DNA from 2 places in the Pectobacterium versatile genome. Region 1 is predicted to be linked to the other one. Evidence: predicted binding sites of a transcription regulator. Region 1 holds the regulator's gene; the other holds the start of a gene.

Region 1 (15,514 bases):
CGCAGCACTTCGGAACGGCTTGGGTGGCGCAGTTTACGCAGCGCTTTCGCTTCGATCTGACGAATACGTTCACGCGTAACGTCAAACTGTTTGCCCACTTCTTCCAGCGTATGGTCGGTGTTCATATCGATACCGAAACGCATGCGCAGGACTTTCGCTTCACGTGCGGTCAAGCCAGCCAGAACGTCGTGTGTCGCAGAACGCAGGCTTTCCGACGTGGCGGAATCCAGCGGCAGCTCCAGCGTCGTATCTTCGATGAAATCGCCCAAATGTGAATCTTCATCATCACCAATCGGGGTTTCCATTGAAATCGGCTCTTTCGCGATTTTCAGCACTTTACGGATCTTGTCTTCTGGCATCAGCATACGCTCAGCCAGCTCTTCCGGCGTTGGCTCGCGTCCCATTTCCTGCAACATCTGACGAGAGATACGGTTCAGTTTGTTGATCGTCTCAATCATGTGTACCGGAATACGGATGGTACGCGCCTGATCGGCGATAGAACGGGTGATCGCCTGACGGATCCACCAAGTGGCATAGGTCGAGAATTTGTAACCACGGCGGTATTCAAACTTATCTACCGCTTTCATCAGACCGATGTTGCCTTCCTGAATCAGGTCGAGGAACTGCAAACCACGGTTGGTGTATTTCTTCGCGATAGAAATAACCAGACGCAGGTTGGCTTCCACCATTTCTTTCTTGGCGCGACGCGCTTTCGCTTCACCAATCGACATACGACGGTTGATGTCTTTAACTTGCTCGATCGTCAGGCCGGTTTCTTCTTCGATCTGCTGCAGTTTTTGCAGGCTGCGGGTGACGTCTTCTTCAACATCATTCAGCTTTTCAGACCATGGCTTGCCCATTGCGACTGCTGCGGCAAACCAAGTGTTGTTGGTTTCATTGCCAGTGAACATCGTGACGAAGTTTTTCTTCGGCATTTTGCACTGTTCAACACACAACTTAATGATCAAACGTTCCTGAGTACGAACGCGATCCATCATGGAACGCATGCTGTTAACCAGGAAATCAAACTGTTTCGGCACCAGACGGAACTGTTTGAAGACTTCGGACAGATTCAGGATTTCCTGTGCTGCCAATGCATGGCTACGACCGTGAGCTTTGATAACCTGACGTGTCGTTTCATATTGCACACGCAGCTCGGTGAACTTCTCACGCGCCAGCTCAGGATCGATGCTGTTGTCGTCTTCTTCTTCCTCTTCGTCTTCTTTTTCCTCATCGTCATCGTCCATTTCTTCGCTCGAAAGCTCGGAACCAACGTGAGTCGCGGTAGGCGCAATGTCCTCTTCCGCATTAGGATCGACGAAGCCAGTGATCAGGTCGGACAGGCGGCTTTCGCCCGCTTCGACGCGGTCATACTGTTCCAGCAGGTAAGTAATGGCTTCAGGATACTCTGCAACAGAGCACTGAACCTGGTTGATGCCGTCTTCAATACGCTTGGCGATATCGATCTCGCCCTCACGCGTCAACAGCTCAACGGTACCCATTTCACGCATGTACATGCGAACCGGATCGGTGATGCGACCAATTTCCGATTCAACACTGGATAGAACCTGCGCAGCAGCCTCTGCTGCATCTTCATCGGCATCATTGGTGTTTTCGGCCAGCAACAGATCGTCTGCATCCGGTGCTTCTTCCATCACCTGGATGCCCATGTCGTTAATCATCTGGATGATATCTTCGATCTGATCCGAGTCGATGATATCTTCCGGCAGATGGTCATTGACCTCAGCATAGGTCAGGTAGCCTTGCTCCTTACCACGGGTGACAAGCAGCTTCAGCTGTGACTGCGGGTTTTGCTCCATAAGACGGTATCCACACTTCAGAGTATTTGGGTTGGTGTCGGTCAGCGTAGTTCGCTAACAATAGCATTAGGGGTATTTTTCTTATCGCCGCGCCCCTGTAGCGGCTCTTTGCAGGGCTCAACCCTGCTATTTATCGGCAATTAAGCCTCTGTATCAGTGTTTTCTGGTCAACGCCAGTTGCAACGACCAAAGCTCTTTTTTTTCTTTGGCGTTGAGCCCATGCGTTCTGTCACGGGCAATCAATGTTTCTTGTCGCTGTTTCAACAGCTGATCGTAGAGCTCTGCCAGACTGATTCTGAACTTCTCGTCGAGCTCTTCCTCTACGATCATATGGTTCCATGAAGCCATGGTTTCAAGCTGTTTGCGGTACTTGCTGTCGCGATATTTTTCCAACAGCAGGCCCATGTTCATCCCAGGGCTGGCGTTGCAGGTTTTCACCAAGTCTTGAAACAGGGATAAACCCGCCACTTTGTCTTCTTCAATGCCTTCCAGCGCGAGGTCAGGCACCTCTGCAGCCAATCTTGGGTTTTGTACTAAAAGTCCTATAAGTATACGCATAGTTGTGACTTTTAGTTGCGGCGGCTGGTAGGATTGAGCTTGCTCTGCCACTTTTGGGAGCAGTCTGTCCAACTGGCTGTCGTCCAAAATTCCTAGCTTGTTACCGAGCTGCTGGCGCAAATACATCCGCAGCGTTTCTCCCGGTACCTGGCCTATCAGCGGTAGCACCAGCGTGCTGAGCTTAGTACGACCGTCGGGTGAACTCATGTCCACCTGCTGTTGCAGCGTTTCAAACAGAAACTGCGACAGCGGCAGGGCCTGTTCCATTCGCTGCTCAAAGGCGATTTTGCCTTCTTTACGCACCAGCGTATCGGGATCTTCACCGTCTGGCAGGAACATAAAGCGTAGCTGACGACCATCGTTCAAATAGGGTAGCGCAGTTTCCAGCGCGCGCCATGCCGCTTCACGTCCAGCACGGTCTCCGTCGTAACAACACACCACCAGGTCTGTGGCGCGAAATAGTAACTGAATGTGATCGGCGGTTGTGGAGGTACCCAGCGATGCCACCGCATAGTCAATATCAAACTGCGCCAGCGCCACCACATCCATATAGCCTTCAACAACCAAGAGTCGTTTGAGTTCTGGGTGACTTTGCTGCGCCTCATACAGGCCGTACAACTGGCGACCTTTATGAAAAATTTCTGTTTCCGGCGAGTTAAGGTACTTTGGGGTACCATCGCCTAATACGCGTCCGCCGAAGGCAATCACTCGTCCCCGTTTGTCGCGGATGGGGAACATCACACGCTCGCGGAAGCGGTCATACATTCGGCCCTGATCGTTAGTCACCAGCATGCCTGCATCGTTCAATGTGCTGCGGTCATCATTATTGCGGCCAAAGCGCTTTAAAACGTTGTCCCAGCCGGGCGGGGCGAAGCCAATTGCAAAATGACTGATCACTTCTGCGCTTAAACCGCGCTGTTGCAGGTACTGCAACGCTGGTGTACCGACTGATTGGCTTAGTGCTTGTTGATAGAACCCGCTGAGCTGTCCCATCAATTCGTACAGACTTTGCCGTTGGTGACGCTCTAACTGGGTCGGGCCCGTGCCGGTTTCATAAGGCACTTCGAGGCCATATTGGGTGGCCAGCTCTTCAATGGTTTCAACGAATTCGAGACGATCGTAATTCATCAAAAAGTCTATGGCGTTGCCGTGTGCGCCACAGCCAAAACAGTGATAGAACTGTTTGTCACCGTTTACGGTGAATGAGGGGGTTTTTTCGTGATGGAACGGACAGCACGCATGGTAGTTTTTGCCCTGCTTCTTCAGTTTGACGCGCGCGTCAATGAGATCGACGATGTCGGTGCGAGCCAGCAGGTCATTAATAAATACGCGTGGGATTCGTCCAGCCATAAGCCCCTGGTGTATACCCTTCTGTAAGGTGATTACATTGGATATAGCTTATAAACGACAACAAGCCGCGCTTCCTTTCGGAAAGCACGGCCTTACGTATGCAACTGCTAAGTCTGCGGATTAATCACGCGTTGGAGGGAAACCCTCCTGAAAATTAATACAGACGAGTGCGGCGTGCGTTTTCTCGAGCCAATTTCTTCGCGTGACGTTTCACTGCAGAAGCTTTAGCGCGCTTGCGTTCGGTCGTTGGTTTTTCATAAAACTCACGACGACGAACTTCAGCCAGAACGCCTGCTTTTTCACAGGAACGTTTGAAGCGACGCAGAGCTACGTCGAACGGCTCGTTTTCACGTACTTTAATTACCGGCATGTGCCTCTCACCTCAATAAATTCGGTTTGCCGCTGGCCTTGTGCCAGCCTTTTCAAAATGGTGCGGAATTCTACTGCAAACGTGACGTCTTTGTAAAGCATTGCGGTGATCATAAAACGCCCAACCACGGCCAGCGCAGAAATCAGGCCGCTTATGGTAGACTATCTGCAGTTTGAAGCAAGCGGCATTTAACGCGTGCTCGTATCATCATCAACGTTAGGAACAGCAATGCGCGTATTGGGTATCGAAACATCCTGTGATGAAACTGGTGTGGCCATTTATGACACGGAAACCGGTTTGCTCGCCAATCAGTTATACAGCCAGGTTAAATTGCATGCTGATTACGGCGGCGTAGTGCCTGAGCTCGCCTCACGCGATCACGTGCGTAAAACGGTTCCGTTGATTCAGGCGGCGCTGCGCGAAGCTGGGTTACAGGCTGACGATATCGATGGTGTGGCTTACACCGCCGGCCCTGGTTTGGTTGGCGCGCTATTAGTGGGCGCGACGATAGGTAGATCGTTGGCATTCGCCTGGGGTGTACCGGCGATTCCTGTGCACCATATGGAAGGGCATTTGCTGGCGCCGATGCTGGAAGATAACCCGCCGGCGTTTCCTTTCGTGGCGCTGCTGGTCTCTGGTGGTCATACGCAGCTCATCAGCGTGACGGGCATTGGAGAGTACCGTTTGCTGGGCGAGTCGATTGATGATGCGGCGGGTGAAGCGTTTGATAAAACGGCGAAATTACTGGGATTAGATTATCCTGGTGGTCCAATGCTGTCGAAAATGGCGCAGGCGGGGAATTCCCAACGCTTTACGTTTCCGCGCCCGATGACCGATCGGCCGGGGCTGGATTTCAGTTTTTCTGGGCTAAAAACGTTTGCTGCCAATACGATTCGTAGCAATGGTGATGACGATCAAACGCGTGCCGATATTGCTCGTGCGTTTGAAGACGCCGTCGTAGATACGCTGGCGATAAAATGTCGTCGCGCGCTGGATGAGACGGGCTTTAAACGACTGGTCATGGCGGGGGGCGTGAGTGCAAACCGGACGCTGCGCCAGCGCTTAGGTGAAGTGATGGCGAAACGCGGCGGTGAAGTGTTTTATGCGCGGCCTGAATTCTGTACGGATAATGGCGCGATGATTGCCTATGCAGGCAGTGTACGTCTGATGCATGGCGCGAGCCAGACGCTGGGCGTATCTGTTCGGCCACGTTGGCCGTTGGCTGAATTGCCTGCGGTGTGAGCGTTCGAGCGGTAATCGCTACGTGTAGATAGCTGCTCTACACGTAGTGAAGAAAGCGTAGCAAAAACATTAGCGTATAAGCGGATTACAGCTCTTGTTCGAATAGCACCAGAATCGCTTCGTAAAGCTGTTTGACGCTGAAGCCTCTTGCTGGGGTGGTAAAAATAGTGTCATCCCCTGCAATGGTGCCGAGAATGCCTTCTGACTTCCCAAGTGAGTCCAGCAGGCGAGCAATGAGCTGCGCGGCGCCAGGGCTGGTATGGATCACGACGACGGCATCATTGTAATCCACGTCCAGTACAAGGTTCTTCAGCGGGCTGGACGTCGTCGGGACGCCAAGCTCGGCAGGGAGACAATACACCATCTCCATTTTGGCATTGCGTGTGCGCACGGCGCCAAATTTCGTTAGCATGCGTGACACCTTGGATTGGTTAATGTTTTCAAATCCTTCGTCTTGCAATGCCTGAACAATTTCACTTTGAGAACTGAATTTCTCTTCCTTTAACAGCGCTTTGAACGCTTTAACGAGGTCTTCTTGTTTTGTCGAATTTCGCATTCTGCACCGGATTAATTGTTATGGTTAATCTTCCTATTATGCAGTTGTGTGAATTTTTATGCAATTAAATCGCGTATAATTCCAATCCATTTCACCAGATATGCGTTAGTCGCTGTTTTCAAAAAAAATCGACTCTTGGGTAGTCCGAAAAATGCGTCCTGCGTCACATAAAAGTAAATCAAATGTTATCAGAATGATGTTGTTCGGACGCCATTGATCGGTGTAATGTAGCGCACTGGTTAAACGCACGTGAATGAACACCGCGTTATAGCTCAATAGCTTACTAACTTTACTTACCTTTCAAACGAATGGTTGTTTTTGATTTATTATTAGAGACATAGCGTATTTTTTGTCTCTCGTGTCATTTGTGGAAAGATAAGTAGGTTGCACGTATCCCCATTTTTATATTCTGTTTATAACCAAATGAATTCACGGCACTTTTTTATTTTATGATAATAAGGAGTTTAGGATGAAAGTTGCAGTTCTCGGAGCAGCAGGTGGTATCGGTCAGGCACTCGCACTCCTCCTCAAAACCCAGCTTCCTTCAGGTTCAGAACTATCCCTTTACGATATCGCCCCAGTAACGCCGGGTGTTGCCGTCGATCTGAGCCATATTCCTACAGCAGTGAAGATCAAAGGCTATAGCGGTGAAGATGCTAAACCAGCGCTTGTTGGTGCAGATATCGTGCTGATCTCCGCGGGTGTGGCACGTAAACCTGGTATGGATCGTTCCGATCTGTTCAACGTCAATGCTGGCATTGTGCGTAATCTGGTTGAGCAAATTGCGGTTACTTGCCCGAAAGCCTGTATCGGTATCATCACCAACCCGGTGAATACGACCGTTGCCATCGCAGCAGAAGTGCTGAAAAAAGCTGGCGTATATGACAAAAACAAACTGTTCGGCGTCACAACGCTGGATATCATCCGTTCCAACACGTTCGTTGCTGAGCTGAAAGGCAAACAGCCGCAGGACATTAATGTGCCGGTTATCGGTGGACACTCTGGTGTGACGATTCTGCCACTGCTGTCTCAGGTTCCTGGTATCAGCTTCAGCGAGCAGGAAGTGGCCGATCTGACCAAGCGTATCCAGAATGCGGGTACTGAGGTTGTTGAAGCCAAAGCGGGTGGCGGATCGGCAACGTTGTCTATGGGTCAGGCCGCAGCACGTTTTGGTCTGTCTCTGGTTCGTGCGCTGCAAGGCGAAAACGGTGTGGTGGAATGTGCATACGTTGAAAGCGATGGCAAATATGCCCGCTTCTTCGCTCAGCCGATTCTGTTAGGCAAAGACGGCGTCGCCGAGCGTAAAGACATCGGCACATTAAGTGCTTTTGAGCAAAACGCGCTTAACAGCATGCTGGATACACTGAAGCAGGACATTGAGTTAGGCGAGACGTTCATCAAGAATTAATCATTGAGATTCTTGTAATACGTGACGTTGAATAAAAAGCCGGAGATGTCGATCTCCGGCTTTTCTTTTTTAATCGGGACGGATGAGTTTTTTTCTGTCGATAAGCTCATTGGTTTCTGGATTGTAGTACCGGCTGGGCCAAATCTCTGATGGGTGAATACCCATCGCATCGGCAATAAGCCACTCCCCTTTGGGCCAAGGGCGTGAGAGTGCATTAGCTAGCGTAGATGAGCTTAATCCGGCCGCTCGCGATACCGCCGCCAGCGTCGTGTTTTTCTTGCGCAGTGCAGCAATGATATCAGCGGGATGCCAGTCTTGTTTCCTTAAAATCATAATCCTTCCCTTATTTGCTATAAGACGACTGTAGATTAGTGGTATAAATAACGGATGTTAGTTATATGCCGAACTAACATGACATTATTATTTGGAAATAATATAGCATTAATTTTCCTTAAAATTCTCAATTAATTTCCAAATAAGGGCGTTTTTGTTAGGGATGGCACTATCAGGATGAAAGGCAATGAAAAAAGAGTGGTTTGCTACCAGCGAATTGGTTGGAGTCGGCGGCCTTCCGAAATCAAGACAAGGATTAAATAAGCGCGCCCGCGAGGATGGATGGGAGAAGCGTCGCCGTAAAGGCGTCCAGGGAAGAGGAGTGGAGTACTCAATTCACAGCTTGCCGGATACGGTAAAAAAATCCCTATTACTCGAAATCGAGCCTTCCGCCTACTCGGCGAAACAGCCTGCGGCACTGGCCGTATGGATGCAAATTTATCAGCAACTATCTGAAAAAGAAAGAGATGAGCTAATCGCTTATATTCTGCGAGTCGGGGTGTCAACCACGCTGAGCCAGTTAGGTATTACACCGTCGGATGGGGAACCTGTCTCATCAATGGTGATTGACTGATTCGTTACTGGCGATCTTTCTGAACTTAGCCTCAGTGATGAAAAGGAATCTGTATTTTCTGTCGCTTTGTAGCACTTTCTCTGGCTGCGGTGGTTGGGCATCACGCTGGATTTAATCATTTCTTCTATTACTTAGGTGTGTCGGTAACGTGTAAAAGTTAGCGGTTTAGGTAATTATAGTCTACTATATGGAAACTTTTGGGCGAGTTGACGTAATGCCTGTTCAAAACAAACAAGGGAGTGACGAGTATGGACAAAGAGTGGTTTGCAACAAGTGAGCTGGTTGGTGTAGGTGGATTGCCTAAGTCGCCGCAGGGGCTGAACAAGCGGGCACGAGACGACGGTTGGGAAAAGCGCAGGCGGAAAGGGGTTCAAGGGCGCGGTGTCGAATATTCTATTCGCAGTTTGCCGAACGAGGTCAGGAACTCTCTGCTAGTAAAAGAAAATCCGCCAACCGAGTATTATCGTATAGATAATGAGCCGACCCTGCTGTCATCGTGGGTGCATATTTTCCATCAACTTTCCGTTGATGAACGAAGCCGGCTGATTAATTTCATCTTGCGTGAAGGGACAATAGCGATGCTGTCTCGGCTGGATGATGTCACACTCGACCAGACTGCCTAAGTCTGGCGAACGAGTAGCGCTGCAAGGCAGCGCTACTTATGAATCAACGATCTTATCTGATAGAACCTTACACCACGTTAGAAATCGCGCTGTACGGCTAAGTGGGCAAGGCCTTCGAGCGCAGCGCGGTGTGGTGTTTCCGGCAGCAGCTGTAGTGCGCTAATCGCCTTATCTGCCTCTTCTTCGGCACGCTGACGCGTATAATCAAGTGAACCGCATTGCTGCATGGCGGCAAGAACGGGTCCCAGCAGATGACGCCCGTTTCCTTCTTCAATCGCCTTGCGAATCATCGAACGTTGTTCTGCATTACCATGACGCATTGCGTGCAGGAGCGGCAGCGTTGGCTTGCCTTCATTGAGGTCATCGCCCGTGTTTTTACCCAGCGTTTTACCGTCCGCGCTGTAGTCGAGCAGATCGTCAATTAACTGGAACGCAGTGCCCAGGTAGCGGCCATAGTCCTGAAGCGCTTTTTCTTGCTCTGGCGTCGCGCCGGCAAGGATCGATGATGATTGCGCTGCGGCTTCAAATAAACGTGCTGTTTTACTGTAAATGACGCGCATATAGCTTTCTTCAGTGATATCCGGGTCGTTGCAGTTCATTAGCTGCAAGACTTCGCCTTCAGCAATCACGTTCACCGCTTCTGACATCAGCGCCAGAACGCGTAATGATTCGAGGCTGGTCATCATCTGGAAAGCGCGGGTATAGATGAAATCCCCAACCAGCACACTTGCTGCGTTGCCAAAGGCGGCATTTGCCGTTGCTTTACCCCGGCGCATGTCGGATTCGTCTACCACGTCATCATGCAGCAGTGTTGCTGTGTGGATAAATTCGATCAGCGCGGCGACAGTGACATGTTTATCACCGTTATAGTTGAGGGCTCTGGCCGCAAGGACAGCAATCATCGGGCGTATACGTTTTCCACCACCGCTGATGATGTAATGTCCAAGCTGGTTTATCAAAACGACGTCAGAATTCAGTTGTTCAAGAATGACGTTATTAACAGCTGCCATATCCTGCGTAGTTAATGTTGTAATTTGTTCTAGATTCATGGTTTATGCCAACGTATGTCTTCAACACTGCCGTAAGATTGCTGTTGCATATCGGCAAGACGGAACTTATTGGGCTGATTGTACTTGAAAAATGAGAGAGATAAACGGCAGTTGATACGTTGTATTCTTTTTCTTCACATCCGTTGATTATGCACTTGTCATCCTCAGTATTTTTGCGTAGAATTCGCGCCCTATTATGAATATTTATAGCGCGCTCTGAAACCTATTAACGGGTGCGCGGAAAGCGGAGTTTTATATGTACGCAGTTTTCCAAAGTGGTGGTAAACAACACCGAGTAAGCGAAGGGCAAACCGTTCGCTTGGAAAAGCTGGACATCGCAACTGGTGAAGCCGTTGAGTTTGACCAAGTTCTGATGGTTGCTAACGGTGAAGAAATCAAAATCGGCGTTCCTTTCGTCGATGGCGGTAAAATCAAAGCTGAAGTTGTTGCTCATGGTCGTGGCGAAAAAGTGAAGATCGTTAAGTTCCGTCGCCGTAAACACTACCGTAAGCAAGCAGGCCACCGTCAGTGGTTCACTGACGTGAAAATTACCGGCATCAGCGCTTAAGATTAGGAGAGCGGATTAAATGGCACACAAGAAAGCTGGCGGTTCAACCCGTAACGGTCGTGACTCTAACGCACAACGTCTGGGCGTAAAACGTTTTGGCGGCGAAAGTGTACTGGCTGGCAACATTATCGTTCGTCAACGTGGTACCAAATTCCACGCAGGAACTAACGTTGGCTGCGGGAAAGACCATACTCTGTTTGCTTTGACTGATGGTAAAGTTCAGTTTGAAGTTAAAGGCCCAAAAAACCGTAAATTTATTAGCATCGTTGCTGAATAATTTTTCGCGTTAGGTCTGACGGATTTAAGCCCCGCAATTCTTTGCGGGGCTTTTTACATTCTGATTCTGAGTAAACCATCTGGATAAGTATGAATACTAAACAACAGACGGGCATCGGTCTTTGTCTGGCGCTGACTACGGCTGTTTGCTGGGGGGCGTTACCGATAGCCATGAAACAGGTTCTGGTGGTGATGGAACCTTATACGATTGTTTGGTATCGCTTTTTCATTGCTTCCATTGGACTCGGCATTATTCTGTCATCCCGTAAAAAGTTGCCGCCAATGCGGGTTTTCCGGCATCGGCGCTGGTGGGTTCTGCTACTGATTGCGACGGCTGGGCTACTGGGCAACTTTGTTTTCTTTAGCTCGTCTCTCCAATATCTGAGCCCGACAGCGTCTCAGGTTATCGGGCAGCTTTCTCCTGTAGGTATGATGTTCGCCAGCGTACTTATCCTAAAGGAAAAGATGCGCGGCACGCAGATCATTGGCGCGATCATGCTGTTCTGTGGTCTGCTCCTGTTCTTTAATACCAGCCTGATTGAGATTTTTACCCGACTGACAGACTACACGCTGGGCGTGCTGCTGGGTGTTTGCGCCTCGGCGGTGTGGGTATCTTATGGTGTAGCGCAGAAAGTTCTATTGCGACGTCTGACATCACAGCAGATTCTGTTTTTGTTATATGTTCTGTGTGTCGTCTTTATCACGCCTTTTGCCAAGCTTGACGTTATTTTTCAACTGAGCAACTGGCAGCTTATTTGCCTGTTATTCTGCGGTGCGAATACGTTGATTGGATATGGTGCGTTGGCGGAAGCAATGGCTCGCTGGCAGGCGTCGCAGGTTAGTGCGGTCATTACGCTGACGCCGTTGTTTACGCTGCTGTTTTCCGATCTGCTGGCATTAGGGTGGCCGACTTTCTTTGCTGCTCCAGTATTGAATTGGATTGGTTACGTCGGTGCGTTTGTGGTTGTTGCTGGCGCCATGTTTTCCGCTATTGGACATCGTTTCCTTCCTGGAAAGAAAGAGCCTGTGCTGCCACCATTGGTAGCGAAAAAATAGCTTAAGAGAAAACGTATTGCAGCGGTCACAGCCATCTTTTGACAGTCTGCATGTGTTGTTTATTTTTAATACAGATGAAATTATTGGAGCGGGCAGGTACAATCCGCTCCTTTGCTGGAATGCGTTCTGGTGCGTCAGTTTTTTAATGGTGAGTAGAAATACGCTACATGCCTTAAAATCAAAAAGTTACGCCAAGAAGAACCAATAACAAGCCTAAAACACGTAGATATTCTCTATTGGTTTTTTGCGGAGAGAATCAATGAAGTTTGTAGATGAAGCCACAATTCTTGTTGTGGCAGGCGATGGCGGTAACGGTTGTGTCAGCTTTCGCCGTGAAAAATATATTCCCAACGGTGGCCCAGACGGCGGGGACGGCGGGGATGGTGGGGACGTTTATCTGCTGGCAGACGAAAACCTGAACACGTTGATCGACTATCGTTTTGAAAAATCTTTCCGCGCTGAGCGTGGACAAAACGGGCAAAGTCGCGACTGTACGGGTAAACGTGGTAAAGATATTACGATTAAAGTTCCTGTTGGTACCCGTGTTCTTGATCAGGGAACGGGCGAAGTACTGGGCGATATGACTCGCCATCAACAGAACCTGATGGTCGCGAAAGGCGGCTGGCATGGCTTGGGTAACTCGCGTTTTAAATCGTCAGTCAACCGTGCTCCGCGTCAAAAAACCAATGGTACAAAAGGCGAAGAGCGTGAGCTGACGCTGGAACTGCTGTTGCTGGCTGACGTGGGAATGCTTGGCCTGCCTAACGCAGGTAAATCGACCTTTATCCGCGCAGTATCAGCAGCGAAGCCGAAAGTGGCCGATTATCCGTTCACCACCTTGGTGCCGAGCCTTGGAGTGGTCCGTATGGATAGCGAGCAGAGCTTTGTTGTAGCGGATATCCCAGGTTTGATTGAAGGCGCGTCTGACGGTGCGGGGCTGGGGATTCGTTTCCTGAAACACCTTGAACGCTGCCGTGTTCTGCTGCATTTGGTTGATCTGGCACCGATTGATGAGTCAGATCCGATTGAAAATGCCAAGATCATTATCAACGAGTTAGAGCAGTATGGCGCTGGCTTGGCAGAAAAACCGCGTTGGCTGGTTTTCAACAAGGTTGACTTGATCGATAAGGCTGAAGCGGAAAAACGTGCCAAAGAGATTGCGGCCGCGCTTGGTTGGGATGATAAATACTATCTGATTTCTGCGGCGAACCGTGAAGGTGTCAACCCACTTTGCTGGGACGTGATGAACTTCCTGAAAGCGAATCCGAAAGTGACGGCGATTGCCGAAAGCGCACCGGAAAAAGTGGAGTTCATGTGGGATGATTATCACCGCGAACAACTGGCTGAAATAGAAAAAGAAGCCGAAGAAGAGTGGGATGATGATTGGGACGATGAAGATGATGAAGGTGTTGAGATCATCTATCAAAAATAATTCGTTCTCCTGCTAGTCAGATCTCGCCAACGCGGCCTTACCCTCAAAGTAAGGCCGCGTTGTTGTTTTAATTGCTCTGATAAATATCTTTGTAGAGACGGCTTTCAAATCTCACCAGAGGAACGCGACGTGCGCGTTGGTCTTCTGGCGGCACAGCATAGCCGGATAGGAACTGGACGAATGCCATGCGCTGGCCGCTTGCGGTAGTAATGAAGCCTGCAAGATTATATACGCCCTGCAATGCCCCGGTTTTAGCCGAAACCTTGCCATCGACGCCAGCTTCATGCAGGCCGCCACGATAACGCAGCGTGCCGTCATAGCCGGAAAGCGGAAGCATAGTGATGTAATTCAGTTCATTATCGTGCTGTGCGATATACTGCAAGACCTGCATCATCGTTTCTGGTGAAATCAGGTTGTGTCGTGACAGGCCTGAACCATCTACAACAATGCTGTTTCCTAAATCTACACCCGCCTTCTGACGCAGAATTTGTCGCACGGCATCAGCGCCAGCGCGCCATGTTCCTGGTACGCTAAAACGCTCGTGCCCAATAGTTCGAAAGACCGTATCGGCAATCATGTTGTCTGATTTTTTCAGCATGATAGTGAGCAGGTCGTGCAGCGGAGGCGATTGTGTCTGGGCCAGTACGCTTCCTGCTGGGCCTGGCTGCGTCTGACGGCGAAGGCTGCCTTTAATACGAATATCTGCCTGCTGTAGCTCATCTTTAACGATAGCTCCGGCATAGCTGGCGCCATCCTGAATCGCGAATGCCAGCGGAAGCGGCTCTGTGCGCTGAACCAGACAACCTGTAAGCGTAAAGCGATTTAATTCCCCGGGTACCACATCCAATTCGCAATATTGGGCATCGGATGAGCCTTTAGCCAGCGTGCGGACTTCGCTGAACATCTGTACCGGATAATAGGATGCAACGCGGATAAACGCATTATCACCTGCTTTAGGCGCACTGTAGAGTGAGACGGAGAAGCAGTTGCGATCAACAATCGCAGCCCCCGGAGGGGCGCTGAAACACTGTGTCATGTCGTTCCAGGGCCAGCCTGGCGCTTTATCGTGACTGGCGAACACTGAGGTGTCGATCAGCACATCACCTGAGATTTCCTGTATCCCACGCTTTCTTAATTCCTGCACCATATTCCGTATTTGCTGGCGTTTAAGCGTAGGATCGCCGCTAAACCGTACGATGAGATTACCGTTCAGAATACCGCTGGTGACAGGCCCGTGGCTTTCCATCGTGGTGATGAATCGATAATCTGGACCCAACTGTAGTAATGCTGCTAATGCGGTTATCACCTTTTGCGTACTGGCCGGAAGCGCCATTTGCTGGCTATTGAAGGCCATACTGGGTGTTGTTGCGCCAACTTTTTGTACCAATAGCGCCAAATTGGCACCATCTGGTAAATATTGGCGATGATCCTCAACAGAAGCTGCATTGGCATGCAGAACAAAAGCGCAGGCAAGTCCGGTAACAATCGATGAAAAACGCATAATCTCAGCTAATAACGGGGTAACGTGTGGTCATACTACGGCGCAACAAGGTCTAAAGTAAACGATGACCCTCATTGAACTCTGGGGTAAAATACGTATCAAAATGCAAAACCGCTGCTAGCCTGGAAATTTTGTTCCGGGGCTGGTTGCTTTTGTTTTATGTCCAGTGAGGACAGACACGTTGCAGAGACTCCGTCGCCTTTGATTTTTAGCGCGTCAGGATGACGATTATTTGAGTCTTACGGACTTTTTTAGAGGTATAGACAATATGAAACAATTTCCGATGACGTTGCGTGGCGCTGAAAAATTGCGCGAAGAGCTTGACCACCTGAAATCTGTGCGTCGACCTGAAATTATTGCCGCGATTGCCGAAGCGCGTGAGCACGGCGATCTGAAAGAAAATGCAGAATATCATGCCGCACGTGAGCAGCAGGGCTTTTGTGAAGGACGTATTCAAGACATTGAAGCAAAACTGTCTAACGCACAGGTTATCGATGTCACGAAAATGTCAGCGAACAACGGGCGTGTTATTTTTGGCGCGACCGTGACGGTGATGAATCTGGATAACGAAGAAGAGCAAACCTATCGGATTGTTGGCGATGACGAAGCGGATTTTAAACAGAATCTGATCTCTGTGAATTCCCCTATCGCGCGTGGCCTGATCGGCAAAGAGCAGGATGACGTTGTGGTTATCCGTACGCCGGGCGGCGACGTGGAATATGAGATCCTGAAGGTCGAATATCTATAAATTTTGCCGGATTGTTGATTAAAACAGCAAAAATTGTAAAGAAAAGAAAA
Region 2 (15,514 bases), 310 kb from region 1:
TTAGTGGTCGGGCAGGATACGTTCGTTCAGAAAGTGGATTGAGGCAGCGTAATGCAGAAAGAACCGAGAGAAAAAAGCAGCGATCTTGAGGCAATCTCCCGCTATTTGAAGAAGTTGCACGTACTGACGTTGTGCGTGGGTGAAAATTCGGAATTATGGTGTGCGAGTTGCTTCTATACTTATGACGATCAACAAATAGCCTTCTATCTAATGACAGAGTTGCAGACGCGCCACGGTGAAATCATGGCAAGGTTGCCGCAGGTGGCCGGCACGGTCAGCGGCCAGCCGAAGAGTGTGATGCTGATTAAAGGCGTGCAGTTTCGGGCGCAGGCGGTGCAGTTGGAGGGAGATGACGCGCAGCAGGCCAGAGCACGGTACAACGCGCGTTTCCCTATTGCCCGTGCATCGCAAGCGCCGATCTGGCGACTCGATCTGACAGAAATCAAAATGACGGACAATATGCTGGGCTTTGGTAAGAAACGCCACTGGCAGCGCGACGAGCAGACTCTTCAGCGCTAATCGTTCTTCAGGGATAGCGGTGTCATAGATAAGAACATAAACGTAAAAAGATGGGATAGTGAAAGACGTAGAGCAAGGGGGAAAACCGATGAGCCGAGTACTGTTATTAGGTGCAACGGGGTTAGTGGGGCACGAATTGTTAGAGCTGTTGAAAGCCAATAATCGGGTAGAGACGATCTATGCGCCGACCCGTAAGCCGCTGGCATCGTCGGAGAAAGTGATCAATCCGCACGATCCCGATCTGTCTGCCGCGCTGGCGCAATTGACCGACTCTGTCGACATCGCCTTTTGCTGTCTGGGATCGACGCTCAAGACGGCAGGCAGTAAGCAGGCGTTCCGCTATGTGGATTACACGCTGGTGGTGGAAGGATCAAAAGTGGCGCTGGCGCTGGGTGCGACGCACCTGTTGGTCGTCAGTTCGCTGAGTGCGAATGCGACGTCGCCTTTCTTCTATTCGCGAGTGAAGGGAGAAGCGGAAAAATCGCTGCGTCAGCAAGGCTGGCAGCATCTGACATTAGCGCAGCCGTCGATGCTGCTAGGAGAAAGAGAGGACAGCCGTCCGCTAGAAAGTCTGGCCGCCCCGCTGTTCCGCCTGTTCCCAGCAAAGTGGCGAGCCATTGAGGGGAAAACGGTCGCGCAGGCGTTGCTGAATCAGGCGTTCTCACCCGAGCCCAAAGCGCGGGTTACCGTGCTGGAATCCGATCAATTACGTTCACTGGGTAAACAGCAGGCGCTTCAGTAGCCTCCTGTCGATCAACGCAGGCGGTGGACAACCTGATTGCTGCTGCCGCGCCAGATCAGTGCGGGATCTTTCAGATCTTGCACAAATTTTCCATCGACTAACACGTTGATGAGATCGACCACCCGCTGCTGCTCCGGCGTAAGTTCCGCCAGCACGTAGCCCGTCCAGACCCAGATATCTTTGCCTGGGCATTCCGCGCGTATCCGTTCGACCAGCCGCAGGATATCAGGCACATTCTGAGGATGAAGCGGATCGCCGCCAGACAGCGAAATTCCCTGCCGGGGGATCGCTGTATCCTGGAGATCGGCGATGATCCGATCTTCCTGTTCCTGCGTAAACGGCTGACCGGAGTTGAGTCGCCAGGTGCTTTTGTTGTAGCACCCCACGCACTCATGCACGCAGCCAGCGACAAACAGCGTGCAGCGGGTGCCGGGGCCGTTGACGACATCAACGGGATAATACTGGTGGTAATTCATGCTGTAGAGCCCATGTTATGAAGCGGGCGCGTGTTGACGGTGCCGCGAAAGGTGGGCCGCATTGCTGCGGCCCTGAAGGGATTACCCCAGTTGACCGTTACCTAAGTGTTTGATTCGACGCTTCACTTCTTCCTGCTTACCAGCGTTGAATGGGCGTGCATCCGGGCTGCCGAGGTAGCCGCACACGCGGCGCGTGACGGAAACGCGGGCCGAATCGTGGTTACCGCATTTCGGGCAGGTGAAGCCTTTGCTGGTGCACTCGAATTCACCAGTGAAGCCACACTCATAGCATTCGTCGATCGGCGTGTTGGTGCCGTAGTAAGGCACGCGGCTGTAGCTGTAATCCCACACGTCCTCCAGCGCTTTGAGGTTGTGTTGCAGGTTCGGATATTCGCCGTAGCAAATGAACCCACCATTAGCCAGCGGCGGATAGGGCAGCTCGAAGTCGATTTTCTGATAAGGGTTCACCTTCTTCTCCACATCAAGGTGGAAGCTGTTGGTGTAATACCCTTTGTCCGTCACGCCCTGCACGACGCCAAACTCGGCGGTATCCAGACGGCAGAAGCGGTCGCACAGGTTTTCACTCGGTGTGCTGTACAGGCTGAAGCCATAACCCGTTTCGTCTTTCCACTGCTCGGTGGCGGCTTTCAGGCGAGTGATAACGGCCACGGCTTTGGCACGCAGCGCCTCGTCATCAAACACATGCGTTTGGCTACCGAAGAGCGCGTTAATCGTTTCATGCAGGCCGATATAGCCCAGCGAAATCGAGGCGCGCCCATTCTTGAAGATGTCCGCAATGCTGTCGTCCGCTTTTAAACGCACGCCGCACGCGCCTTCCATATACAGGATTGGCGCGACGCGGGCTTTCACGCTTTCCAACCGCGCAATGCGCGTCATCAGTGCTTTCTTCGCCAGCGCCAGACGCTGGTCGAGCAGCGTCCAGAAGCGATCTTCATTGCCTTCGGCCTCCAGCGCAATGCGCGGCAGGTTCAGGCTGATCACACCTAAGTTATTGCGGCCGTCGTGAATCTGCTGGCCGTTTTCTTCATAAACGCCGAGGAAGCTGCGGCAGCCCATTGGCGTTTTGAACGAACCGGTGACGTTCACGACTTGATCGTAGTTGAGAATATCTGGGTACATGCGCTTGCTGGCGCACTCCAGCGCGAGCTGTTTGATATCGTAATTCGGATCGCCCGCTTTGTGGTTCAGACCGTCGCGGATAGCAAAGACCAGTTTCGGGAATACCGCCGTTTTGTGGTTTTTACCCAGCCCGGCAATGCGGTTGCGCAGGATCGATTCCTGAATCAGACGCGATTCCCAGCTGACGCCGAGCCCGAAACCAAAGGTCACGAACGGCGTCTGGCCGTTAGCGGTGTGCAGCGTGTTAACTTCGTATTCCAGTGACTGGAAGGCGTCGTAGCACTCTTTTTCCGTGCGGGTTAAAGCATAATTTTCCGCATCAGGAATCTGCCACTCTTCTGCCACCGCTTTATGTTTAGCATGGCTGGCGGTGACGAACGGCGCCAGAATTTCATCAATACGGTTAATCGTAGTGCCGCCATAAATGTGGCTGGCGACCTGCGCGATAATCTGTGCGGTGACGGCGGTAGCGGTTGAGATCGACTTCGGTGGCTCAATCTCCGCGTTGCCCATTTTGAAGCCGTTGGTCAGCATGCCGTTCAGGTCGATCAGCATGCAGTTAAACATTGGGAAAAAAGGCGAGTAGTCGAGGTCGTGATAGTGAATCTCACCGCGCTCGTGCGCCAGCACTACATCACGTGGCAGGATGTACTGTTTGGCGTAATGCTTGGCGACAATACCTGCCAGCAGATCGCGCTGGGTGGGAATCACTTTACTGTCTTTGTTGGCGTTCTCGTTCAGCAGCGCCATGTTGCTCTGCTCGACCAGACCGCGAATTTCCTGATTCAGGCGACCGTGGCGCTCACGCGCAATATCGCGGTCATGGCGGTATTCGATGTAGGTACGCGCCAGTTTTTTGTAATTGCCGGACATCAGCAGGTTTTCGACCGCGTCCTGAATATCGCGGATATCCACGCGCGATTTATCCTGCATTTGTTGAGCGACCGCACAGGCCACAGTTGCACAGTAGTCTGCATCATTGACACCGGCTGCATGTGCCGCGCGTTCGACCGCCTCTTTGATACGCACTTCATCAAAAGGCACCTGGCAACCGTCCCGTTTAATCACTACTGGTTTCACGTTTTCTTCCTCTGGAAAGGTTATCCACAGGCGAAAACCGTAACTGACAAGGGTTACAGAGGGCTGTGGATGACACTGTGGATAAACACTATATGTAGTTCATGTTTACAGGATAGGCACTATATATTGAAATTGCGTAGGGGTGCTTGCGCTTTTATCGCTGTAAAATTGATGTAGAGCAAAGAAATCCTCATGTCGCGGGGAATTTGAGCCTGAACAAAAAATAGCCAAAAAAGGCGGTGAGAGTGGGAAGGCTTGCTACGCGCGGCTTGGCGGAAACTTGTTTGTTTTTTGACCGTGATGTGTGCTGGGAATGTCAATAATGTTGTTGTGGTGAAAGAAAGAACAGAAAAAAAGCGCACCGGTTACCGTGCGCTTTTTAGGGATATTGCGGTGATATTTAGCGACGAACGGCGATCGCTTCGATCTCGATCTTCACGTCTTTTGGCAGGCGTGCGACTTCAACGCAAGAGCGAGCCGGGAACGGCGCGCTATGTTCGTTGAAGAAGGCTTCATACGCGGTGTTCACGAGAGCAAAATCGTGCAGGTCTTTCACGAACACGGTCATTTTCACGATATCGGAAACTTTCAGGCCAGCGGCTTCCACAATCGCCTGAACGTTTTCCAGTGACTGACGCGTCTGAGCGGTGATGTTATCTGCCACCAGGCCGCTTTTCGGGTTCACGGGGATCTGGCCGGACGTGAAGATCATGCTGCCAAGGTCGACGCCCTGAACATAAGGGCCGATGGCGGCTGGGGCGTGCTCAGTGCTGATAATGCGTGACATGGTATCTCCTTGATGGGGGCGTAAAAGAAACGCGGACGCCGCCATTATTCAAAAAAGCCCCGCCACAGGCAATGTTCATCGCGGGGCAATGCAGAAAACTAGCGATCTTGCAGCACTGCCTGACGCTCAAACTCTTTCTCGCAGTACTTACACTTCAGGTGAACGTCGCCGTCGCGCTGCTTCACGCTGAATGACGACGACACCGGCTCGCTGCGGCTGATGCAGTTGCTGTTCGGGCAGGTGAGCACGCCGGTAATATGGTCTGGCAGCGTCGGCACCAGCTTGCGTACCACGTCATACTCATCAATCTGATTGACGGTAGCCTGCGGTGCGTAGATCGCCAGCTGGTTCGCCTGTTGTTCAGTCAGGAAGACGTTCTCGATCTTGATCAGATCTTTGCGCCCAAGGTGGTTGGACGGCAAGTTCAGGCCGATGGTGATGCGCTGGTCTGTCGCGGTCAGTTTAAACAGCGTCAGCAGCTTAAAACCCACCTGTGCGGGAATGTGGTCGATCACCGTGCCACGTTTGATCGCTTCAACCTGTAATTTATTATCGTGTGTCATGATGGTTTCTTCCTCTTACAGAACCAGTTCGCGATTTAAGACCAGCGCCAGCAGCGCCTGACGGGCGTAGATTCCGTTGCCTGCCTGTTGGAAATAATAGGCGTAAGGCGTGGCATCCACATCAATGGTGATCTCATCGACGCGCGGCAGCGGGTGCAGCACTTTCAAATTCGGGCGGGCGCTGTGCAGGTCGGCGGCGCGCAGGACAAACTGGGATTTGATGTTGATGTATTCAGACGGGTCCAGACGCTCTTTCTGAACGCGCGTCATGTACAGAATATCCAGCTCGCCGACGACATCGTCGATGCTGTTGTGCAGGCTGTAAGCAATATTCTTCTCTTTCAGCATGCTCAGAATGTAGTCCGGCATCGCCAGCGCGTCGGGGGCGATGAAGTAGAAGCGATTACCTTCAAACTTCGCTAGCGCCTGCGTGAGCGAATGCACGGTGCGGCCATATTTCAAATCACCGACCATCGCGATATTGATGTTATTCAGTCGGCCCTGCGTTTCCTGAATGGTGAACAAATCGAGCAGCGTCTGCGTCGGGTGCTGGTTCGCGCCGTCGCCGGCGTTCAGAATCGGAATACCGCCGGAGAATTCGGTTGCAAGGCGGGAAGCGCCTTCCTGCGGGTGACGCATCACGATGGCATCAACGTACTGGCTGATGACGGAAATGGTATCTGCCAGCGTTTCGCCCTTTTTCCCCAGCGACGTGTTGTTGCTGTCAGCGAAACCGACGACGGAGGCGCCGAGGCGATGCATTGCGGTTTCAAAGGATAAACGTGTCCGGGTGGAGGCCTCGAAGAAGCAGCTGGCAATCACTTTATGTTTCAACAACTCAGGCTGAGGATTGGCTTTCAGACTGGCAGCGACACGCAGCGCCAGTTCCAAATCTTCCCGACTGAGGTCGTTAATCGAAATAATATGTTTTTGATAGAGCGGATTGACCATGTTGTCTTTCTCCTAACGTGTACACAGGAAATGTCGTATCTGGTTGCCCGGATTGTGGGCCAAAAAAAAGCCCCTCATTGAGGGGCTTTCTTCATTGAATCATTGAGCAACGGAAAGGAAAACGCTAGCTGGCTGCCGGATGGCAGTTGTGGTTGAGAACCAACATAAGCAGCGGATTTTTTGGTGTAACGGTGCATGACCCCTCCCGGCAAACTGTCGGGGATTATACGCGCCGACTAGGCTATTTCAAGCAGAAAACGTGGTTTTTTACGCATCGCAATCGGTTGCGGGTCGCGTGCCGTATGCATAACGTTCGTCAGTGAAAGAAGGCCGATTGAGAAGAGTGGTGGGCAGTTCACTTTTTCGTATTAACACGCTGGCGGGCGTCACATTTGGAGAGTATAAGGATTGTAAAACAGGGTTTCATTTTTATATTAACGAGGGTTTTTATGATTACTGGCAACGTCCACCACCTTGAACTGGTTCCTTATCTGCCTGCCAAACTGCGCGAAGCGATTGAATACGTGAAGCAAAACATTACGGCAGACACGCCGTTGGGCAAGCATGATATCGAGGGCAACAGCGTGTTTGTGTTGATCTCTAACGACAGCACCGATCTGCTGGAAAAACGCCGCGCCGAGTATCACGCCAAATATCTGGACATTCAAATTGTACTGTCCGGTGTGGAAGGGATGACGTTCAGTAATCTGCCTGCGGGCAAGCCGGATACCGATTGGCTGGCGGATAAAGACATCGCTTTCCTGCCTGCGGGCGAGCAGGAAAAACAGTTTGTGATGCAGGAAGGGGATTTTGTCGTCTTCTTCCCAGGGGAAGTGCACAAACCGCTGTGTGCCGTTGGTGAACCTGCGCACGTGCGCAAAGCCGTAGTGAAAATCGACGCGTCTCTGGTGGTATAAACCGCCGGAAAGCCTACCCCTCCCCGTTCTGGGGAGGGAAGTCAATCTTAATCCTGTACCAGCGTGGCGACCATCACCGCTTTGATGGTGTGCATGCGGTTTTCCGCCTGATCGAACACGATGCTGTGCGCGGATTCAAAGACTTCATCCGTGACTTCCATTCCACCGTGCAGACCATACTGCTCCGCCATTTGTTGGCCCATCGTCGTCTGATCGTCGTGGAACGCGGGCAGGCAGTGCAGGAACTTCACCTGCGGATTACCCGTCGCGGCGATCATCGCCATGTTCACCTGATACGGTTTCAGCAGCGCGATACGCTCTTTCCAGGTCTCTTTCGGTTCCCCCATGGAAACCCAGACGTCGGTATAAATGAAATCTGCGCCCGCGACGCCCGCGGCGATATCTTCCGTCAGCGTGATACTGCCACCGGTTTGTTCTGCCGCCGCCTGACACTCAGCCACCAGACCGGCATCCGGCCAGCAGGCTTTTGGCGCAACAAGACGTAAATCCAGCCCGGTCAGTGCGGCCGCTTCCAGCATGGTGTTACCCATGTTGTTGCGTGCATCGCCAGCGTAGACGAGCGTCATCTCTGACAGCGGTTTACTCGGCAAATGTTCCTGCATTGTCAGCAGGTCCGCCAGCAGCTGCGTAGGGTGGAATTCGTTCGTCAGCCCGTTCCAGACCGGGACGCCCGCGTATTGCGCCAGCGTTTCGACAATTTGCTGGCCATAGCCGCGATATTGAATGCCGTCGTACATTCTTCCCAGCACGCGTGCGGTATCCTTGATGGATTCTTTATGGCCGATTTGGCTACCGCTTGGGCCGAGATAGGTCACTTGCGCGCCCTGATCGTATGCAGCAACTTCGAAAGAGCAGCGAGTACGAGTCGAATCTTTTTCGAAGATGAGTGCGATGTTTTTACCTTGCAGGCGGCGGGCTTCTGTCCCGTTTTTTTTATCGGCTTTCAGTTTCGTTGACAGGGCTAAAAGATGGGCAATTTCTGCGGGTGTAAAATCCATTAACCTTAAAAAATGACGCTTATAGAACGGTTGCATGATGTATCTCTCCATGTGGCTCAACACTATCCCCGTCATACTTCAAGCTGCATGTGCGTTGGCTTCTCTTACTCACCCCAGTCACTTACTTGAGTAAGCTCCTGAGGATTCGCGCGATTGCCGCGTTACGAGGCCCATAAATGAGCCTCGCCCTAAAGGGCCAACGCTTTGCGTTGTTCAAAACGTTAACGTTTTGTCCTGCAACTCGAATTATCTAGGGCATATCTATTGGATTAAAAACTATCTTTTGAATTAAAATTCACTTTATATGTGTAATTATTCAAATTCAAGTGGTGATATCAAACTTTGTGGTGGAGCAAGCCGCAGGGCTGTGGGACAATAAGTAATATTACGTCGTTTAATGAGGACTGAGGCATGGCAAACCGCGAATTACTGGAAGAGCAACGGGAAGAGACACGCCTGATCATTGAAGAACTGCTGGATGATGGCAGCGATCCTGACGCGCTCTATACCATTGAACACCATTTCTCTGCTGAGAAGTTTGAAGTGTTGGAAAAAGTCGCTGTAGAAGCCTTCAAGCTGGGTTATGAAGTGACGGATGCGGAAGAACTGGAAGTGGAAGATGGTGTGTTGCTGATGTGCTGCGATGCCATCAGTGAAGTTGCGCTGAAGGCGGAACTGATCGACACGCAGGTAGAACAGCTACTGGCGCTGGCAGAACGCCACGGCGTGAATTACGACGGTTGGGGCACCTACTTCGAAGATCCAGATGGTGAAGGCGAAGAAGACGGGGATGATGAAGATTTTTATGACGAAGATGATGACGGCAAGCGCCACTAAGTCATTAATCTCGAAGAACACGCCTCACTGAATGCCGCAGGAACACCCTGCGGCGTTTTTTATTCGGTATGACAATGCGTGATTACCGTACTTTCAGCCTATTACAGTACCTTCAACATCGTTACTTCACAGTCGGTGTGGCCCGTGTTGCCCATTGCGTGGGGAATCGACTCGAAGCCCAGCGACTCATACAGTCGGATCGCGCTGGTCAGGTGTCCGGTTGTTTCCAGATAGCAGCGGCGAAAGCCGTGCTGACGAGCAAAATCAAGCGCCTGTATCGCTAGCTGACGTGCCAGCCCTTTGCCCCGCACGACGGGTAAGAAATACATTTTCTGTAATTCACACACATCTTCTTCGCCTGCGACCAGCGGGGCAATGCCGCCACCGCCAACCACGCGGCCTTCATATTCAACCACCCAGTAGGCGCTTTTCGGCTGGTTATACAGGGCAAATAGCGCATCCAAATTCGGATCGGAAACGGTATAGCCTTTATCGGCTGTCAAACCAAATTCAGCAGAAACCTGACGGATGACCTGAGCGATAGCGGCATCGTCCTGCGCGGTAATTGGGCGTACCTGAAGATTGGCGGAGGTCGCGGTTGTCATAATACGTACTCTTGTTCTTACGGTTTACGAGGGGGAATGATCCTAGCCGATTGTAATACCATTTCAGACCACATCGATGCAACGCCTATCCCCGTCATACTTCATGTTGGCTATGCGTTAACCTCTTTGCGGGCTTCTCTATTCCTTGTAATTAATAAGTATATGAACTTGTTTGGTTGCTGTTAACTTTTATTGTTGTCGTTAACAAGACGTGCTTAAATAAGCCGCTTTTTGTATGCCAGTAACGCTTTTAAGCGCTTTATTAGGCTTATTTCTTTTAGGATGAAAGGTTTATGACAATCAATACTTCAAAAAATAGCACGCAGCATCGCGTGCAGTTTCATGGTAAGGCTGGGGAATATTTTGCAATTTGGCTGGTGAATGCGTTATTAACGGTAATCACCTTGGGTATTTATTCTGCCTGGGCGACAGTGCGCCGTCGCCGTTATTTCTACGGCAACACGGAAATTAACGGTGACCGTTTTGATTACCACGCACAGCCCATTCAGATCCTCAAAGGGCGTTTGCTGGTTATCGCCGGTATTATTCTGTTTTATATCATAATGGGGATGTCACCCGTTCTCGGTACTATTATCGCACTGGCATTTGCGGCACTGATTCCAATTATTGTAATCCGCAACTGGCGTTATGACGCCATTATGTCCAGCTACCGTGGTGTCCGTTTTAACTATCACTGCCAGACGGGCCGCGCCTATTGGGTGTTGCTGCTTTGTCCTATTCTGCTGTTACTGGCTTTTTATGCCGTGTTGGCTGTAACTCTGTTGATTGGCTCGCAGAGCGATAGCCCGATTCTGATCGGATTTATTGTGCTGGCAGTTGCTATTCCGGGATTTGCCGCGGTGAATGGCATCATGAAAATGATGCAGCTCGATTTCTATGTTAATAACCTGTTCTTCGGCAAAACAGCGTTTAAAGCGGAATTGGCAAAAGCAGCGTTTATTAAGTTCGCCCTGATTAGCCTGCTGATTTTTGTTCCTTTCCTGATCGCATCGCTGTCATTCATGAGCTCATTCTTTTTCACGCTGTTCCAAACTATTATGATGGGCGGCGGAAATGAAGATCTTGTACTGATGATGCTGCTGAGCAACGTCTTCAATATGATCATGATGTTCGTTGTAGCGCTGCTGGGTGTGCTGGTTTCCAGCAGCTATCTGGTGGTCGCACAGCGTAATTATCTGTTTAATCAGACATCGCTGAATGGTGGTGTGAAATTGCACTCTTCCATGCAAACAATGTCTTACATGGGGTTGCTGATAACCAATAGCCTGATCACTATTTTCTCTTTGGGTTGGGCTGCTCCTGTGGCAGAGATTCGTCACGCACGCTATATCGCGAATGCGACGGCGGTTGAAGGCGATCTGGCACTGCTGCACGTTCAGGCCCATCAGGACACAGCAAACAGCGCACTGGCCGAAGAAGCCGTGCAGGCGCTCGATTTGGGTGTCGGTCTCTAAAACTATCTCATTAGGACTATTTTACTTGCCATTTTGAACCAGGGCAGTGCTCGCAATCCTCACGTACTACGTGTACGCTCCGGTTGCTGCGCGCTGTCCGTGCCCAAACTGGCTGCGACAATAACGCCTAATGGGATAAGTTATAAGGCAGGAATATGAATATTGAGGGGCATTATCAATACCCCGGATTGGCGGCCCGTGTGGCCGCTTCTCTTCATTTAACGGACAACGGTTCGATGATGGTGCTGAACACCGAGTCATCGAACACGACATTTGCGTTGGAGCAGGTCACGGTTTCTGATGCGCTGGGTTCTATTCCTCTGACATTAACGTTTCCTGACGGCAGTCGCTTTGTTCCTGCCGACGATCCTGCCTTTCGCACATGGTATTCCGCACGACGTCGCCCAGGACTTGTCCATCGTTTGGAACGCCATAAGCGTGGCGTCATTCTCACGCTACTCGCCACAATCTTACTCGTCATAAACTACGTTTACGTGGTACTGCCGTGGGCAAGTTCTGCGCTGGCGCTACGGATGCCTAGCACTATCGAACAGCAACTGGGACAAAATACGCTAAAGCTGTTACGGCACAGTGATTTTAAGCCTTCTAAATTGCCTGTTGAGCGCCAGCAGGCGATGCAAGCGCTGTTTCAACAGGTCATGCCCGCTGATATGCGGGAAGACAAAACGCCACTGCGCCTGGAGATCATGTCCGCGCCTATCGGGCCGAATGCTTTTATGCTGGCAGATGGCACGCTGATTATCAGTGACGATCTGGTGAAGCTGGCGAAAAGTGACAACGAGCTGGCCGCGGTGATGCTGCATGAAATGGGACACCACGCCTATCGCCACCCAATGCGCATGGTGGTGCGTTCATCGCTGGTATCGCTGACTTTCATGTGGATGACGGGAGATGTCAGCGGCGTGGGGGATACCTTGTTGCAGTCTGCCGCTTTTATCAACGAGATGCAGTTTTCCCGCGATATGGAACGGGAAGCCGACGCATGGGCAATAGCAGAAATGCAGCAGCAAGGGCGTTCGCTTCAGTCGATGCAGGCGATGTATCGGGCCTTGATCGCTAACGACCGCAGTCAGGATGAAATTGATTCTCTGGATTTACCGGACTGGCTGAGTACGCACCCGGATATGGATGAGCGGCTGAAAGCCATTGAAAGCGAGATGAATAAGCACTAATCCTCAGTTCTCGATTCTCACCTCCGATCTAACCCTGCCTTGTGTTAATCGTGTGTGGTTTCACCGCACACGACCCCTTTCTATACTCGTCATACTTCAAGTTGCATGTGCGTTGGCTACGTTCAGTCACCCGAATCACTTACCTGAGTAAGCTCATCGGGACTCCCTCTCTTGCCGCCTTCCTGAAACTCGAATTATTTAGAGTATGATTATATTTTTGAGCAAAAAAAACGCACTTTGCTGTTTTTATAAACGCGAATGTCGAGTGAAAAGCATGAGCTACGTAGCCGGACGATTAACAGGAATGCGTTAAATATCATCCTATTAAAAACTATCTGTAGAATCTCTCGCGATAAATAAAAAAATCAGAGAATAATCTCTTTTTATTATTAGTCCGCTTATGTTTATTGGGATTTTTCCTAATAGACATTAAAATCGCGGCTTCACGACTTCATGATTACCGAAGAGTTATTTATGATTAATCGAATTCTATCAGGGGTGGTGGGCGCATTTCTGTTAATGCTGTCACCATTAACGCATGCACAGGCCAATTTCCCAGAGCCCAAAGAAGGCGACTGGATTGCGCCAGAATTTACCTTCAACAGTGGCGAAAAATTAAAAGATCTGCGTATTCACTACTACACGATCGGTGATAAAACCAAGCCTGCTGTCTTATTGCTACATGGAACGAACCAACCGATTAAATCACTGTTAGCAAATGGCTTTGGCGGAGAGCTATTTGGGCCGGGTCAGGCGCTGGATAGCAGCAAATACTTTATTATCATGCCGGAGAGCATCGGTTCTGGAAAATCGTCCAAACCGTCAGACGGCTTACGGATGAAATTCCCGCAGTACGATTATAACGATATGGTGCAGGCACAATATCGCTTAATCAAAGAAGGGCTAGGCATTAACCACCTGCGTCTGGTGATGGGATATTCTATGGGCGGCATGCAAACCTGGCTCTGGGGTGAGAAATTCCCGGACATGATGGATGCGCTGGTGCCAATGGCATCGCTGCCGAATGAGCTGTCTGGTCGTAACTGGATGATGCGCCGCATTTTGATTGAATCCATCAAGAACGATCCGGTGTGGAATAACGGTGATTACACACAGCAGCCGCCAACGCTGAAAACGGCCAACATTATGTTCAGTATCGCCACCACTGGCGGCACGCTGGCGTATCAGAGCAAAGCGCCGACGCGTGCACAGGCTGACAAACTGGTAGAAGATCGCCTTGCGGCACCGTCGACCAGCGATGCCAACGACTTTATTTATATTTGGGGCTCGTCTGCGAATTATAACGCGGCACCGGAACTGAATAAAATTAAGGCGCCTGTTCTGGTGATTAACTCTGCGGATGATGAGCGTAATCCTATTGAAACAGGCATCTTGGATAATGAGCTTAAGAAAATTAAGCAGGCGACGCTGTTCCTTATTCCTGCCAGTAAAGATACCAGTGGGCATGGTACGATGATGTCGGCGAAATTTTATAAAGATGCATTGCAACGTTTCTTAGAAAAGAATCAGTCTCAGAAAAATAATAAAAAATAAAACGCATGGCTGGCAGGAAATCTCTTTCTGCCGGCCATCTTTTTCTTTAGACGTCTCTTTATTTTATTACGGTTTTATACCCGTCATACTTCAAGTTGCATGTGCGTTGGCTGCGTTTAGTCACCCGAATCACTTACCTGAGTAAGCTCATCGGGATTCCTTCTCTTGCCGCCTTCCTGAAACTTGAATTATTTAGTGTATATGACGAATTTATTTCAGTTCGTGGGAATTAACGCGTCTGGAAAAATGAATAACGACTATTACGTAAATAACGGAACGGCTCTGCTCTGGAGCTGGCGCTCATCCTTTCTTATTTTTAGGCCACAGGGATAATTTATGTTTCGTAAGATAAAGATCCGTACTGCACTCAGCATGATGGTGTTTTCGTTAGCGGCGTTACTGCTTTTCGTCGGCGTCTTAGGGTTAGTTGCCGTTCAGTCAGGGAATAAATCATTTGCTCGTGTCGATATGGAAGTGCTGCCAGGGCTGGTTGCGCTGAATGACAGCTCCGAACTGCTGTTGCGTGGCCGGTTGGATTTGCGTCTGTACGAATCATTAATGGGGAAAGGGGACGTCGAGGCGGCTAAAGTCGCACTGGGACGTGCCAGAGGCAAGGTCGACGGTGCCAGTGAAAAGTGGCAGGAATACCTGAAATACCCGCAGTCCGAAGCGGAGAAAGTCATTTCTGCGGACATGGCTGAAAAGCGTAATACGCTGATGCAGGAGTTTATCGACCCGGCATTTGCAGCGCTTAACGCAGGGAATCTGGATGAATATCGTCAGCGTGCCGGGAAATCGACGGTGCTGTATGCCGCGTTTGATAAATCCTCTAAAGCGCTGGTTGCCTTCAAGCTGAAGAGCATTGATGAAGCCTACGCGGATTCGAATGGACGCGTCGAGCTGATGGAAACCATCCTGTACGGTGCGATTGCCTGTGCGTTGCTGCTGGCTGTGCTGGCCTGGTCTGTGGTGACCAACATGATCGTGAAACCGCTGAATCAGGCTATTTCCGTCTTTGACCGCATCGCCGAAGGTGACCTGCGGGCACAGATTGATAGCAGCGGAAAAAATGAAATTGCACAGCTGTTTGCCGCGGTTCAACGTATGCGCGACGGGCTGGAAAATATGGTGCGCGTGGTGCGTAACGGTACCGATGCGATAAGCGTAGGTGTCGAGGAAATTGCCTCCGGTAACATCGATCTCTCCAGCCGTACCGAGCAGCAGGCGGCTTCGTTGGATGAAACCGCTTCAAGCATGGAACAGATCATGTCGACGGTGAAAAACAACGAAGACAACACGCGTAAAGCCAACGATCTGGCGCTGAAAGCCTCTAATTCCGCGTCTCGCGGCGGGAACGTTGTCTCTGAAGTGGTTGATACCATGCGTTCCATCAAGCAGAGTTCTGCCAAGATCTCCGACATTGTTGGCGTAATCGACGGCATCGCTTTCCAGACCAACCTGTTGGCGCTGAACGCGGCGGTGGAATCTGCGCGTGCGGGTCAATACGGTAAAGGCTTTGCGGTGGTGGCTTCCGAAGTGCGGATGCTGGCTGCGCGCAGTGCGACGGCCGCGAAAGAGATCGGCACCATGATCGATGATTCTCTCAGCCGTATTGAAAAGGGCGCGGGGCTGGTTGAAGTCGCGGGTAACACCATG

Evidence for each region. Region 1 encodes ArgR, which controls arginine synthesis, uptake and breakdown. Its sites were predicted from a motif close to ANTGAATAAAAATACANT; they were not measured.
Region 2: a site for ArgR is predicted at 8,477-8,494, ahead of argF (ornithine carbamoyltransferase). Genes of this name have one in related genera too.

Annotation. Positions count from the first base shown of each region.
Region 1 is NZ_CP034276.1:757,184-772,697, forward strand. Features, by position in the region: gene rpoD (RNA polymerase sigma factor RpoD) at 1-1,820, opposite strand, end outside; gene dnaG (DNA primase) at 1,974-3,728, opposite strand; gene rpsU (30S ribosomal protein S21) at 3,883-4,098, opposite strand; gene tsaD (tRNA (adenosine(37)-N6)-threonylcarbamoyltransferase complex transferase subunit TsaD) at 4,327-5,340, shown strand; gene argR (transcriptional regulator ArgR) at 5,426-5,896, opposite strand; gene mdh (malate dehydrogenase) at 6,366-7,304, shown strand; gene EIP93_RS03515 (helix-turn-helix domain-containing protein) at 7,374-7,637, opposite strand; gene EIP93_RS03520 (DNA-binding protein) at 7,825-8,211, shown strand; gene EIP93_RS03530 (DNA-binding protein) at 8,460-8,834, shown strand; gene ispB (octaprenyl diphosphate synthase) at 8,912-9,883, opposite strand; gene rplU (50S ribosomal protein L21) at 10,140-10,451, shown strand; gene rpmA (50S ribosomal protein L27) at 10,471-10,728, shown strand; gene EIP93_RS03550 (DMT family transporter) at 10,818-11,783, shown strand; gene cgtA (Obg family GTPase CgtA) at 12,043-13,215, shown strand; gene dacB (serine-type D-Ala-D-Ala carboxypeptidase) at 13,283-14,716, opposite strand; gene greA (transcription elongation factor GreA) at 14,985-15,464, shown strand.
Region 2 is NZ_CP034276.1:449,616-465,129, forward strand. Features, by position in the region: gene EIP93_RS02065 (winged helix-turn-helix transcriptional regulator) at 1-42, shown strand, start outside; gene EIP93_RS02070 (YhbP family protein) at 52-519, shown strand; gene EIP93_RS02075 (Rossmann-fold NAD(P)-binding domain-containing protein) at 608-1,261, shown strand; gene nrdG (anaerobic ribonucleoside-triphosphate reductase-activating protein) at 1,273-1,737, opposite strand; gene nrdD (anaerobic ribonucleoside-triphosphate reductase) at 1,819-3,957, opposite strand; gene ridA (2-iminobutanoate/2-iminopropanoate deaminase) at 4,358-4,744, opposite strand; gene pyrI (aspartate carbamoyltransferase regulatory subunit) at 4,843-5,307, opposite strand; gene pyrB (aspartate carbamoyltransferase) at 5,323-6,258, opposite strand; gene EIP93_RS02105 (NanQ anomerase/TabA/YiaL family protein) at 6,708-7,175, shown strand; gene argF (ornithine carbamoyltransferase) at 7,223-8,230, opposite strand; gene rraB (ribonuclease E inhibitor RraB) at 8,606-9,031, shown strand; gene EIP93_RS02120 (GNAT family N-acetyltransferase) at 9,133-9,636, opposite strand; gene EIP93_RS02125 (YjgN family protein) at 9,930-11,111, shown strand; gene EIP93_RS02130 (M48 family metallopeptidase) at 11,267-12,304, shown strand; gene EIP93_RS02135 (alpha/beta fold hydrolase) at 12,779-13,858, shown strand; gene EIP93_RS02140 (methyl-accepting chemotaxis protein) at 14,195-15,514, shown strand, end outside.